2 regions of the Terrabacter ginsenosidimutans genome follow, and region 1 is predicted to be linked to the other one. Evidence: predicted binding sites of a transcription regulator. Region 1 holds the regulator's gene; the other holds the start of a gene.

Region 1 (6,289 bases):
ACGCCGACCCACACCCGGCACGTGGCGTGGCCGCCCGACGACTCGAGCAGCACCCCGGCGGCCTCCCGGGGCGGTGCGGACCCGTCCGCCGAGGCGGAGGCAGCCTCGGAGGGAGCAGCAACGCCGTCGACGTCGGCGGGCGAACCGAGGACGGTACGCGCGAGCGCGGACAGGGCCGACGGCGGGAGGACGCCCGAGGCACTGGCATGGAGGTCGTGCTGGGTCGTGCGGACCCGCAGCACCGCCTCACCGGCCAGCACCTCACCGATGGCGGCGGCAGCGACGGCGAGCACCTCCTCGAGGTCCTCCGACCGCACCAGGTGCCGGGCTGCGGCCCTCGTCCGGGCAGCTGCCGCACAGTCGTGTGCGTCGGTGGCTGCGGTGGCGGGGCGCAGGACGCTCACGGGGCCTCCAGGGTACGCGTGCGGAAGGCCCGCGTACTTGGAGGCAGCACAGTGTTGCATCCCGTCACGTCGCACGCAAAAGCGACACGACGCACGGCCGTCATCGGCCGATTGCCACGTGGCGCAAGGCCGCCCGGATGCGCCGGCGCACGGACGGGACGACCTCCGGCGCCCTGGGGGCTCCGGAGGTCGTGGCCCGGCGTGGGATTCCGGCCCTGTCCGGGCTCGGTTCGGGCTCGGTCCGGGCTCGGTTCGGGCCCGTTCAGGCCCGGTCGGGGTCCTGACCGCTCTCGACGACGCGCGCAGCGATCTCGCGCAGCTTGATGTTGCGGTTGAGCGACGCCTGCCGGAGCATCTCGAAGCTCTGCTTCGCGGTGATGCGGTGACGCTCGATGAGGACGCCGACGGCGTGCCCGATGAGCCGGTGGCTCTCGATGGCCTGCTCGAGCTGGTGCTCCTTCTCGGCGCGGGCGCGCTGGGCGACCACACGGTCGACCGCCTGGCCCAGCGACTGGGCGAGGAGGTCACCGACGATGAGCTCGTCGCTCGCCACGATCCGCGGCTCGTCGAACTGCACCCAGGTGCGGCAGTCGGAGTCGTGGGCCGTCGGCAGGAGCAGCAGGCCCTCGCGCTTGTCGCCGACGAGCACGTCGTGGCGATGGGGCGCGGACTCGAGCCCACGACGCACGCCCGGGTCGAGGTCGGTGACCGCGACCCGACCACGCGGGGACAGCAGCACCGGCTCGCCCTTCGTCGGCGAGACGCGCAGCGTCACCGTCCCGTCGAAGAGCACGGTGAACCCCGTGACGGCCGTGGCGAGCACCTGGTCGAGGTCCTCGGCGGTGGCGAGGTCGACGGCGATGCGCGCCGCGAGCTCGCGGCGCATCCGGGACTCACGCTCGCGGGTCTCGTCCCGGACGACGACGATGATGAACCCGTCGTACTCCGCGGTGCCGGGCACGCTCGCCGAGCGGACGTGGACCCAGGCCTCCCCGCCGCCGCGCCGGAGGATGCGGTAGCGGTCCTCCTCCACGGGCTGACCCGCCTGGAGCAGGTCCATGCGCCGCTCGTGCTCGCGCCGCTCGTCGGACGACTGCGACTCCGGGACCCACCACGGGTAGGGCGGCACGAGCGGTCCGTCGGCGAGCGACCAGCCGAACGTGCGGGTGAAGACGTCGTTGACCTGCACGACGAGCCCGTTGGCGTCGACGACGACGAACGGCTCCTGGATGGCCCCGAGGATGGCGCGCAGCCAGGATGCATCGCGCGACCGCGAGCGCGAGCGCACGAGGTTGGCCGCGAGCCTCGCGCGCAGCTCCTGCGGCTGGAACGGCTTGACGACGTAGTCGTCCGCACCCTCGAGCAGCCCGGTCGTGCTGGCCTCCACCCCCGCCCGGGCCGACAGCAGGACGACCGGCAGGTCCCTCAGCCCGGCGTCCGCACGGATCTCGCGCACGAGCGTCAGCCCGTCCATGCGCGGCATCATGACGTCGGCGAGCACGATCGAGGGACGCTGCGAGCGGAGGTGCTCGAGCGCCTCGACACCGTCGCGGACCGACACGACGTCGTAGTCGACGACGCAGTGACGGGCGATGTAGTCGCGCATGTCGTGGTTGTCCTCGACGACGAGGAGGGTGGGGCGCACTGTGCCCGCGAGCGCGGTCGGCGACATCGGGGACTGCGGGTCCGCCGGGACCCCGTGCTCCATGCGCGCCGCCACGTCCTCGCGAACGACCCAGCTGCTCGCCTCGTTGATGAAGGACTCGGCCGAGCGCGGGGTGATCGATGGTCGCAGGGCGGCGTGCGAGGCAGCATGACCCCAGGGGAAGGCGACCGTGAACGTGCTGCCCTCCCCGCGCTGCGACCGGACCGAGACGCGACCGCCGAGCAGGTCGACGAGCTGGCGCACGAGCGACAGACCGATGCCCGCGCCCTCGCGCGACCTGCGGTCGTCGCCGCGGTCGAGCTGACGGAACCGGTCGAAGACGAGGTCGATGTCCTTGGCTGCGATGCCGATGCCGGTATCGGTGACGGTGACGGAGTAGCCCTCGTCGTTGCCGGCGAGGTGCAGCGTGATGCGGCCGCGCGGCGTGAACTTGAGCGCGTTGCTGAGCAGGTTGAGCACGACCCGCTCGACCATGTCGACGTCGATGTATGCCGTGTGGTCGAGCTCGTCGCAGATGACCTCGAACTCGAGACCGGTGCGCTCGATGGCGGGCCGGAAGTTCGCGGCGATGCCGGTGACGAGCTCCTCGACGTCGGCCTCGACCCAGTGCGGCTCCACGGCGCCGGCCTCGACCCTGGTGAGGTCGAGGATGCGGTCGACGAGCCCGGTGAGGCGGTCGGTGTTGCGGCGGATCAGCTCGAACCGCTGACGCTGCTCGGGGTCGAGACCGTCGGCGGTGAGGGCGTCCTGGACGGGACCGGCGATGAGCGTGAGCGGCGTGCGCAGCTCGTGGCTGACGTTGGCGAAGAAGTCGGACTTGGCGACGTCGAGCTCGGCCAGCGCCTCCGCACGGTGACGCTCCTCCTGCAGGCGACGGAGGCCACTGAGGGCCATGGCGACGTGAGACGCGCACAGCTCGGCATAGACCTGCAGCTGGGCGTCCCACGGACGCCGGGGGTGCTCGGTCAGCACGAGATCGGCCGTGGGCTCGACCAGCCCCGGCTCGACGACGGGAATGACGTGCACGGTCCGGCCCTCGACGTCCGGGGAGTCTGGCGTGGGGACGCCGGGGGCTCTCCAGCGCAGGTCGCTCTCGAGGTGGTCGTGGCTGTCGGAACGCAGGACCTCGAGGGAGCGGCGGCGCACGTCCTCGGCGTCCTCGGCGTCGGCCAGCGCGGCGAACAGCCGGGACGCGACGTCGGCACGCCGCTCGGCGAGCACCTTCGCCGTTGTCTCGGTCGCGACGTTGAGCACGCCGACGACGGCACCGGTGTCGTCGTGGATCGCGCCGTAGGACCACGTGAAGTAGGCCTCCTCAAGGAAGCCGTGACGGTCGACGACGAGTGGCCCGTCCTCGACCCACGTCGCCGGGCCACCGCCTGTGACGCCGGCGAACATCGGGCCGATGACGTCCCAGACCTCGGGCCAGACGTCCTTGACCGGACGCCCCCACGCGCCGGGGTGCTTCTGCTCGCCGAGCAGGGTGCGGTACCCGTCGTTGTAGAGCATGACGAGGTCGGGGCCCCAGCAGACGAGCATGGGGAAGCGCGACGACAGGCAGACGTCGACCAGGTTGCGCAGGTTGGTGGGCCACGTCTCGACGGGGCCGAGCGGCGTCACCGACCAGTCGGTGCGACGGAACACCTCGTGCATGCCGCCCTGTCGTGGGGGCGCGTCGATGCCGAGCGGGTTGGACGTGGCGGCGCCTGCGACGTCGCCGTCCGGGTGGTGCGGGGTCACACGGTCTCCGGGACTGGGGTCAAGAAGCTGCCTCGGGGGCATTCATCAACGGCGCGCCCCGTTGCTTGAGGCCTGCACAGTCTGACACACGCCGGGTGCCGCGTGGAGTCCCGAAGCTACCGCTCGGGGCGCCACACGACGAGCGCCTGCGAGGACGGAGCGCGAGGTGGCCGCTGGCCCGGGCGGACAGCCACGACCTCGCCGCGCGGCCCCACGGCGAAGACCCTCGCGCCGACCGACAACGCCGCCTGTGCCGCGGCGAGCTCGGACGACAGCTCCTCGACCCTCGACCGCAACGCAGTCACGTGGTTCTCGAGGTCGAGGATGCGCTGGATGCCGGCGAGCGACACCCCCTCCTGAGAGAGTCGCTGGACCTCGCGCAGCAGCTCGACGTCGCGCGTGCTGTAGCGTCGCCCGCCCCCGCGGGTGCGGGACGGGGAGACGAGCCCGAGGCGGTCGTACTGCCGGAGGGTCTGCGCGTGCATCCCGGCGAGCTCCGCGGCGACGGAGATGACGAAGACGGGGGCGTCGTCGTCGTGCCCACCGGGGCGGGCGCTCTTGCGGGCCATGGTCGTCATCTCCTCTCGTCAGGCTCGGGCGCGCCGGAACAGCTCGGCACGCGGGTCGAGGCCGTCCTCCGCCGCTGCCATCTTCTCGACGGCCTCGCGGGCCTCGTCGGTCAGCCGCTGGGGCACGACCACCTGCACCTTGGCCAGGAGGTCGCCCACGTGGTCCCCGCGCTTGACGCCGCGACCCTTGAGCCGCAGGACCCGGCCACTCGGCGTGCCGGGGGCCACCTTGACCTTGACGGAGCCGCCGTCGAGCGTGGGCACGGCGACAGTGGCACCGAGCGCGGCCTCCGCGAACGTGACCGGCAGATCCACGGTGAGGTTGTCACCCTCGCGCCCGAAGACCGGGTGCTTGTCGACCGAGACCGTGAGGATGAGGTCACCGGCCGCGGCACCGGGGTCGCCCTGACGACCCTTGCCGCGCAGGCGGATCCGCTGGCCGTCCTTGACGCCCGGGGGGATGCGGGCGTTGATGCGACCGAGGTCTGGCGAGCTGAGCGAGACCGTGGATCCCTGGACGGCGTCGCGGAAGCCGATGTGCGTGCTGGCCTGGACGTCGGCGCCGGGACGGGGACCAGCGGTCGCGCCGTAGCCGCCGTAGCCGGCGCCGGGCGCCGCGCCACCGAACATCTGGCCGAGGATGTCCTCGAGGTTGGGCTGGGCCCCCGCGCCGCCGGTGTTGAACCGGACACGCTGCCCGCCCGGTCCCCCGGCACCTCCGAACGCGGAGAAGATGTCCTCGAATCCCGCGCCCGAACCCCCCGCGCCGCCGGCCGTGAAACGGGCCCCGCCGTGTGACATGGCGCGGATGGCGTCGTACTCGCGACGCTTCTCGGGGTCGCTGAGGACGGAGTACGCCTCCCCGATCTCCTTGAAGCGCTCCTCCGCCTTGGTGTCGCCGACGTTGTGGTCGGGGTGCATCGTGCGGGCGACCTTGCGGTACGTCTTCTTGATCGTCGCGGCGTCGGCGTCCTGGGGCACGCCGAGGATCGCGTAGAAGTCCTTCTCGAACCAGTCCTGACTAGCCATGGCGCACCTCCTCCTTCACGGGAACCCTGTCGCTGCTCCCATCATCGGGTATGCCGCCGGGCTGCGTGCGCAGCCCGGCGGCGGACGTCTCAGGCAGGGTCGGCAACCGACACCCGCGCGGCGCGAACGAGCCGGTCACCGATGCGGTAGCCGGGCTGCAGCACCTGGACGACGGTGGTGCCCGTCGCCCCTTCGGGAAGCTCCGCCTCCACGTGCATGAGGGCCTCGTGGACGTTGGGGTCGAACTCCTGGCCGGCCTCGCCCAGCCGCTCGACGCCGAACCGGCCGAGCGTGGACTCGAGCTTGTCCGCGATGGCCGCAAAGGGACCACCTGCGAGATCGCCGGCCTGGCGCGCCATGTGGATGTCATCGAGCACGGGCAGGAGCGACTCGACGACGCTGCCGACCGCGGTGTGGCGGATGACGTCGCGGTCACGGTCGACGCGCTTCTTGTAGTTGACGTACTCGGCCTGCAGTCGCTGCAGGTCCGCGAGCAGAGTCGCGGCCATCGTGTCCTCCTCGGCGAGGGCGAGCCCCTCGGCCTCCTCCACATCCGCAGCCTCGTCCGACGGGACTGACCGTCCGGACTTCACGGACTCGCCTGCGGCGTGGTCGAACTCGTCCTCACCGCCCGGTTCGGACGAGGCGCCCGGCCCACCCTCGTAGTAGGTGTGGTGGCGCTCGCCGTGGGCCGGGTCGCCCGAGCCGGCCCGGGGCGGGGTGCCGGCGGCGTCGCCGCCGGCACCCGTCGCGCCCGTCGCGCCCGTCGCGGTCACGTCGGGCTGGTCGCCGGACGTGCCGTGGTTCGGGGAGTCGGTCACTTGGCGTCCTTGACCTCGTCGTCGTCGACGACCTCGGCATCGACGACGTCCTCGTCGGCC
Region 2 (6,289 bases), on a different contig from region 1:
GATCGTGTATGCCGTGAGCTCGGCCCAGCTGGGTGCGTGGCGGTCCGCGTGGGGTGCCGGTCCCTCACCGGTCGCTCCGCTCTCGATCCGCGAGGTCGTGCCGGGTGCGGTCGTCGACGGCCCGGTCCCGCAGCTCGAGGACGAGGTGCGCGACCTCCACCGCCGCTTCGCCCACCGCTCCGACTGACCCCGCCACCCGGCATACACCCCCGCCAGCCCCGCCCCTCCCCGCACCTTCCGGCGCCACGGCCCCCAAACCGACCACACCGGGCGCCAACCCCGCACCTTCCGGCGCCGCGGCCCCCAAACCGACCGCGCCAGGCGCCAAACCCGCACCTTCCGGCGCCGCGGCCCCCAAACCGACCGGACCGTGTGCGACCCGGGCTGTGGAGGACGCGGGCACGGGCCTCTGCTCCTGGGGGATCGTCGGGACATGACCCCGAACGAGGGACGACCGTTCCTCCGGTCCGACGCCAGGCACCTGTCGGACCGAGAGCTGCGCCGCGGTTACCGCGCGCTCTTCCACGGGGTCCACGTCCATCGCCAGGTGCCGGTCGGCGACCTCGAGATGGCCAAGGCCGCCCTGATGGTGGCCGAGCCCGGCAGCTACGTGTCCCACCACACCGCTGCCAGGCTGCTGGGGGCCATCGTGCCGGACCATCCGGACGTCCACGTGACCTCGCGCCGGCAGCGGGTCAAGGGGGCGGGGCTGGCGGGGCACCGGTCGAAGGCCGGGCAGCGCGTCGTGCAGTGGGGTGCCATCCGGATGACCTCACCGGTCCAGACCTTCCTGGACCTCGCCCACTACCTGCCCCTGGTCGACCTCGTCGTGCTCGGCGACTCGCTGGTGAGGCGCCGGCGCACGACACCCGAGCAGCTCGTGTCAGCCACGCGTGACCACCGGGGGCCCTACTCCCGTCTGGCCCGTCAGGCCGCCGCGCTCGTCCGGACCGGAGTCGACTCGCCCATGGAGACGCGGCTCCGGCTGCTCATCGTGCTCGCCGGACTGCCCGAGCCCGAGGTCGACCACCGGGTCCACGACGAGGACGGCACGCTGCTGCGTCGCTACGACCTGGCGTACCTCCCGCACCGGCTCATCATCGAGTACGACGGGCGGCAACATGCGGAGTCGGACGCGCAGTGGCTCACCGACATCGGTCGCGACGAGCTCCTGGACGACGAGCGCATCCGCCGCCTGGTCGTCGTGTCGCGCGACCTCTACTCGACTCCGGCCGCCACGCTCGCCCGGATCACCAAGGCCATGCGCGCGGCCGGCATGACCGTGCCTGCGCTGCGCGACGAGTGGCGTCGCCACTTCCCGAGCCGACCCGGCGACCTGGCCGTCCCGGCGTGACGTCGAGCGCCACGGCAGAGGTCGTCGGGGCCCGGGGCGCGGTGGCTGCGCAGGCACCACGGGTACGACATGGCATACGCAAGGATGACGACTCCCCACCCGGCGTGTCCGCTCACGGCGAACAGAGGCGGAACCTGAGCCGATCACGCTCAGGATGGGAACAGGACGCGCATGCCTCGCGTTGGTCGGGGTGTGCTCGTCCACAGCGGGCACGGATAGCATCGAGATGTCTCTCGATCAGTCAGGAGAAGAACATGTTCGAACGGTTCACCGACAGGGCCCGAAGGGTGGTTGTCCTCGCGCAGGAGGAAGCTCGCCTGCTCAACCACAACTACATCGGGACCGAGCACATCCTCCTGGGTCTGATCCACGAAGGCGAAGGCGTCGCCGCGAAGGCCCTCGAATCGCTCGACATCTCGCTCGAAGCGGTCCGGGCCCAGGTCCAGGAGATCATCGGCCAGGGGCAGCAGGCCCCGACCGGCCACATCCCCTTCACGCCCCGCGCGAAGAAGGTTCTCGAGTACTCGCTCCGCGAGGCACTCCAGCTCGGCCACAGCTACATCGGCACCGAGCACATCCTGCTCGGTCTGATCCGCGAGGGTGAGGGCGTCGCCGCCCAGGTCCTCGTCAAGCTCGGCGCGGAGCTCAACAAGGTCCGCCAGCAGGTCATCCAGCTGCTCTCCGGCTACCAGGGTGGCCAGAGCGGCGAGAAGGCCGGCGCCGGCGTCGGCCAGGGCCAGGCCGAGGGCACGCCCGCGGGCTCCCTCGTGCTCGACCAGTTCGGTCGCAACCTCACGCAGGCGGCCCGCGAGGGCAAGCTCGACCCGGTCATCGGGCGTGAGAAGGAGATCGAGCGGGTCATGCAGGTGCTGTCCCGCCGCACGAAGAACAACCCGGTCCTCATCGGTGAGCCCGGCGTCGGCAAGACCGCCGTCGTCGAGGGTCTCGCCCAGGACATCGTCAAGGGCGAGGTGCCCGAGACGCTCAAGGACAAGCAGCTCTACACCCTCGACCTCGGCTCGCTCGTGGCCGGCAGCCGCTACCGCGGTGACTTCGAGGAGCGGCTGAAGAAGGTCCTCAAGGAGATCCGCACCCGCGGCGACATCATCATCTTCATCGACGAGATCCACACGCTCGTCGGTGCCGGTGCGGCCGAGGGCGCCATCGACGCCGCCAGCATCCTCAAGCCGATGCTGGCCCGCGGCGAGCTGCAGACGATCGGCGCGACGACGCTCGACGAGTACCGCAAGCACATCGAGAAGGACTCGGCCCTCGAGCGGCGCTTCCAGCCGATCCAGGTGCAGGAGCCGACGCTGCCGCACGCCATCGAGATCCTCAAGGGTCTGCGTGACCGCTACGAGGCACACCACCGCGTGACGATCACCGACGGCGCGCTCGTCGCGGCAGCCAACATGGCCGACCGCTACGTCAACGACCGCTTCCTGCCCGACAAGGCGATCGACCTCATCGACGAGGCGGGCGCGCGACTGCGCATCCGCCGGATGACGGCTCCGCCGGACCTGCGCGAGTTCGACGAGAAGATCGCCGCGCTCGTGCGTGAGAAGGAGTCGGCCATCGACGGCCAGGACTTCGAGCGCGCGGCGCGTGTCCGCGACGACGAGAAGCGCCTCCGTCAGGAGAAGGCCGCCCGTGAGGCCCAGTGGAAGTCGGGCGACATGGACGTCGTGGCCGAGGTCGACGAGGAGCTCATCGCCGAGGTCCTGGCTGCCAGCACCGGCATCCCGGTGTTCAAGCTGACCGAGGAGGAGTCCAGCCGACTGCTCCACATGGAGGACGAGCTGCACAAGCGCATCGTCGGCATGGACGACGCCGTCAAGGCGCTGTCCCAGGCGATCCGCCGCACCCGTGCCGGCCTGAAGGACCCGCGCCGCCCCGGTGGCTCGTTCATCTTCGCCGGCCCCACCGGCGTCGGTAAGACCGAGCTCGCCAAGACGCTCGCCGAGTTCCTCTTCGGCAGCGAGGACGCGCTGATCCAGCTCGACATGTCCGAGTACTCCGAGAAGCACACGGTGAGCCGGCTCTTCGGTTCGCCTCCCGGCTACGTCGGCTACGAAGAGGGCGGCCAGCTCACCGAGAAGGTGCGCCGCAAGCCGTTCTCCGTCGTGCTCTTCGACGAGGTCGAGAAGGCCCACCCGGAGATATTCAACTCGCTGCTGCAGGTGCTCGAGGACGGCCGCCTCACCGACTCGCAGGGTCGGATGGTCGACTTCAAGAACACGGTCATCATCATGACGACCAACCTCGGCACGAGGGACATCTCCAAGGCCAACATGGGCTTCTCGTCCGGGCCCGACAGCCGCACCGACTACGAGCGGATGAAGGCCAAGGTCACCGACGAGCTCAAGCAGCACTTCCGGCCCGAGTTCCTCAACCGCGTCGACGACACCATCGTGTTCCCGCACCTCAACAAGGCGGAGATCACGCAGATCGTCGACCTCGAGATCGCCAAGCTCGACAAGCGGCTCAAGGACAAGGACATGGGCATCGAGCTCACGCCCGAGGCCAAGGACCTGCTCGCCAAGAAGGGCTACGACCCCGTGCTCGGTGCGCGCCCGCTGCGCCGCACCATCCAGCGCGAGATCGAGGACGCCCTGTCGGAGAAGATCCTCTTCGCCGAGTTCACCTCGGGCCAGTACATCAGGATCGGCACCGAGGGCGAGGGCAAGGAGGAGAAGTTCACCTTCTCCGACATGGCCCACCCGGACGCCGCGCACCGTCCGGCCGACGACCTCCCGGAGCTTCCCGAGGGCGCTGCCCTCGACGAGGCGCTCGGGGTCAACATCACGGCCGGACCGCCCGTGCCCGACGACCAGGTCTACCCCGACGCGGGGCTGACCGGCACGGAGCGCTGAGCACCGCTCGAAGGATCGACCGGAGGGGTCGGGGACACAGGTCCCCGGCCCCTCCGGCGTACGTGACGGTCCCCCACGTCATACCGGGGTCGTATGCCGTCCCGCCCGGAGAGCGACCACGGCCCGATGTGGGGCCCCGCCCTCCCGGGCGAGGCTGGGGCCATGAGCTACCACGACCCCGCCCGCATCCCGGCCGGCGCGCCCGAGCGACGCGCGTCGCCCACCCTGCCCTCGCCCATCCTTCCCTCGCCCACCCTGCCCCCGCCCACCACGACGTCGGTGCCTGATCCGACGCGCGACCTCGTCGCCCGCGGCCTCGTCATGACCTACGGCCGTTCCGGCGCCTCCGCCGGTCCGCCGGCACTCGGCGGCGTCGACGTGACGGTGCGCGCGGGTGAGAGCGTGGCGGTCATGGGCCCCTCGGGTTCCGGCAAGACGACCTTGCTGCACGTCCTGGCCGGCATCCTGCGCCCCACCGGCGGGCAGGTGCTGTGGCGTGGTCGCGACGTCGCACGGATGTCGGACCGGGACCGGACCGTCCTGCGCCGCAAGGACTTCGGCTTCGTCTTCCAGCAGGGCATGCTGCTACCCGAGCTGCCGGCCATCGAGAACGTCGCCCTGCCGCTCATGCTCGGAGGGGTCTCTCGGTCGGAGGCGACCGCCCGTGCCGCCACCCTCTTCGCGCCGCTCGGCCTCTCCGGTCTCGAGAAGCGCCGCCCCGGTGAGCTCTCGGGCGGTCAGGCACAACGCGTCGCGATCGCCCGCGCGCTCGTCGCCCGTCCCGGGGTCGTCTTCGCGGACGAGCCCACCGGCGCCCTCGACCAGACCACGAGCGCCGAGGTCATGCAGCACCTGACCCAGCTCGCGGCCCACACCGGGGCCTCGCTCGTCGTGGTGACCCACGACGAGAACGTCGCCCGGTGGTGCCACGGGGTGGTCCGGGTCCGCGACGGCCGCCTGGCAGGCGGATCCACGACGCCGCTGCCGTCAGGCGTGACGCGATGAGGGCCGCGACCGGTCTCTGGTGGCGCCTGCGGAGCGCCGGCGCCGCGGACAACCGGGTGCCGGGTGTGCTCGCTGCCGTCTCCTTCACCGTCGCGACGGCAGCCCTGCTCGCCTGCGTGGCGGGCCTCAGGGCGTTCGAGGCTCGCAACCCGCCGCCGCCGGGGGGCCTCCAAGGCCCGCTCACGGACCAGGCGGCGCTCGGCAACCTCTACGTGACTCTGGCCTGGGTTGCGACGACGTGCATGGTCATCCCGATCCTGACCCTCGGCGGCGTCGCTGCCCGGCTCGCCATCGCGCGGCGCGACCAGCGCCTGGCCGCGCTGCGCCTCACCGGCGCGACGTCGGGCCAGGTGACGCTCATGACGCTGGCCGAGGCCGCCGCACAGGCCCTCGTCGGGGCCGTGGCCGGTGTCGTGCTCTACCTCGCCGCGCTGCCCCTCGTGGCGCGCCTGAGCTTCCAGGGCCGGCCGTTCGAGCTGCGTGAGCTGGTGCTGCCGCTGTGGCAGACGCTCGCGGTGGTCGCAGCGGTCGTCGTCGTCGCGATCGTCTCGGGCGCGTCCAGCCTCGCACGCGTGGCCGTGAGCCCCCTCGGTGTCGCGGCGCGCACGAGCCCGAAGCGGCTCAGCGTCCTGCGGCTCCTCGTGGCCCTGGCCGCGGGCGCGGGCTGGGTCCTCGTCATCACGCCGATGAAGGAGCCGCAGCGGATGATGATCGTGCTCGTGCTGGGCGCCGTGATCCTGGCCGTCAACGCCGTCGGTCCCTGGGTCGTCATGGTCGCCGGGCGCCTCGCGGCACGCGTGGCGCCGACCGCTTCGACGCTGCTGGCCGCGCGGCGCATCGCCGACGACCCGAAGAGCACGTGGCGAGCCGTCGGGGCGTTGGGCCTGGCCGTCGTCGTCGTCGGCTTCACGAGCCTCGCCCAGGTCGACGAGCCGAGAAGCCCGCTCGAGGCGTACCTCGCCGACGATTTGGGCACCGGCGCGCTCGTCACCCTCGTCATCATCACCATTGTCGGTGCGACCTCGACGGGCGTCGTGCAGGCCGCCCGCGTGCTCGA

What was found. The regulator HspR, encoded in region 1, represses chaperone genes until heat shock. The targets are predictions, from matches to a motif close to AAGTTGAGTCNNNNNGACTCAACTT.
Region 2: ABD831_RS17150 (ATP-dependent Clp protease ATP-binding subunit) is a predicted target of HspR. The motif match lies at 1,486-1,510, and genes of this name have one in related genera.

The regions. Positions count from the first base shown of each region.
Region 1 covers NZ_BAABDC010000001.1:483,323-489,611, forward strand. Annotated here, with positions in the region: gene ABD831_RS02390 (ANTAR domain-containing protein) at 1-404, opposite strand, end outside; gene ABD831_RS02395 (ATP-binding protein) at 667-3,810, opposite strand; gene ABD831_RS02400 (heat shock protein transcriptional repressor HspR) at 3,927-4,388, opposite strand; gene ABD831_RS02405 (DnaJ C-terminal domain-containing protein) at 4,398-5,408, opposite strand; gene ABD831_RS02410 (nucleotide exchange factor GrpE) at 5,498-6,229, opposite strand; gene dnaK (molecular chaperone DnaK) at 6,226-6,289, opposite strand, start outside.
Region 2 covers NZ_BAABDC010000006.1:142,056-148,344, forward strand. Annotated here, with positions in the region: gene ABD831_RS17140 (nucleoside deaminase) at 1-187, shown strand, start outside; gene ABD831_RS17145 (hypothetical protein) at 434-1,354, shown strand; gene ABD831_RS17150 (ATP-dependent Clp protease ATP-binding subunit) at 1,609-4,227, shown strand; gene ABD831_RS17155 (ABC transporter ATP-binding protein) at 4,390-5,232, shown strand; gene ABD831_RS17160 (FtsX-like permease family protein) at 5,229-6,289, shown strand, end outside.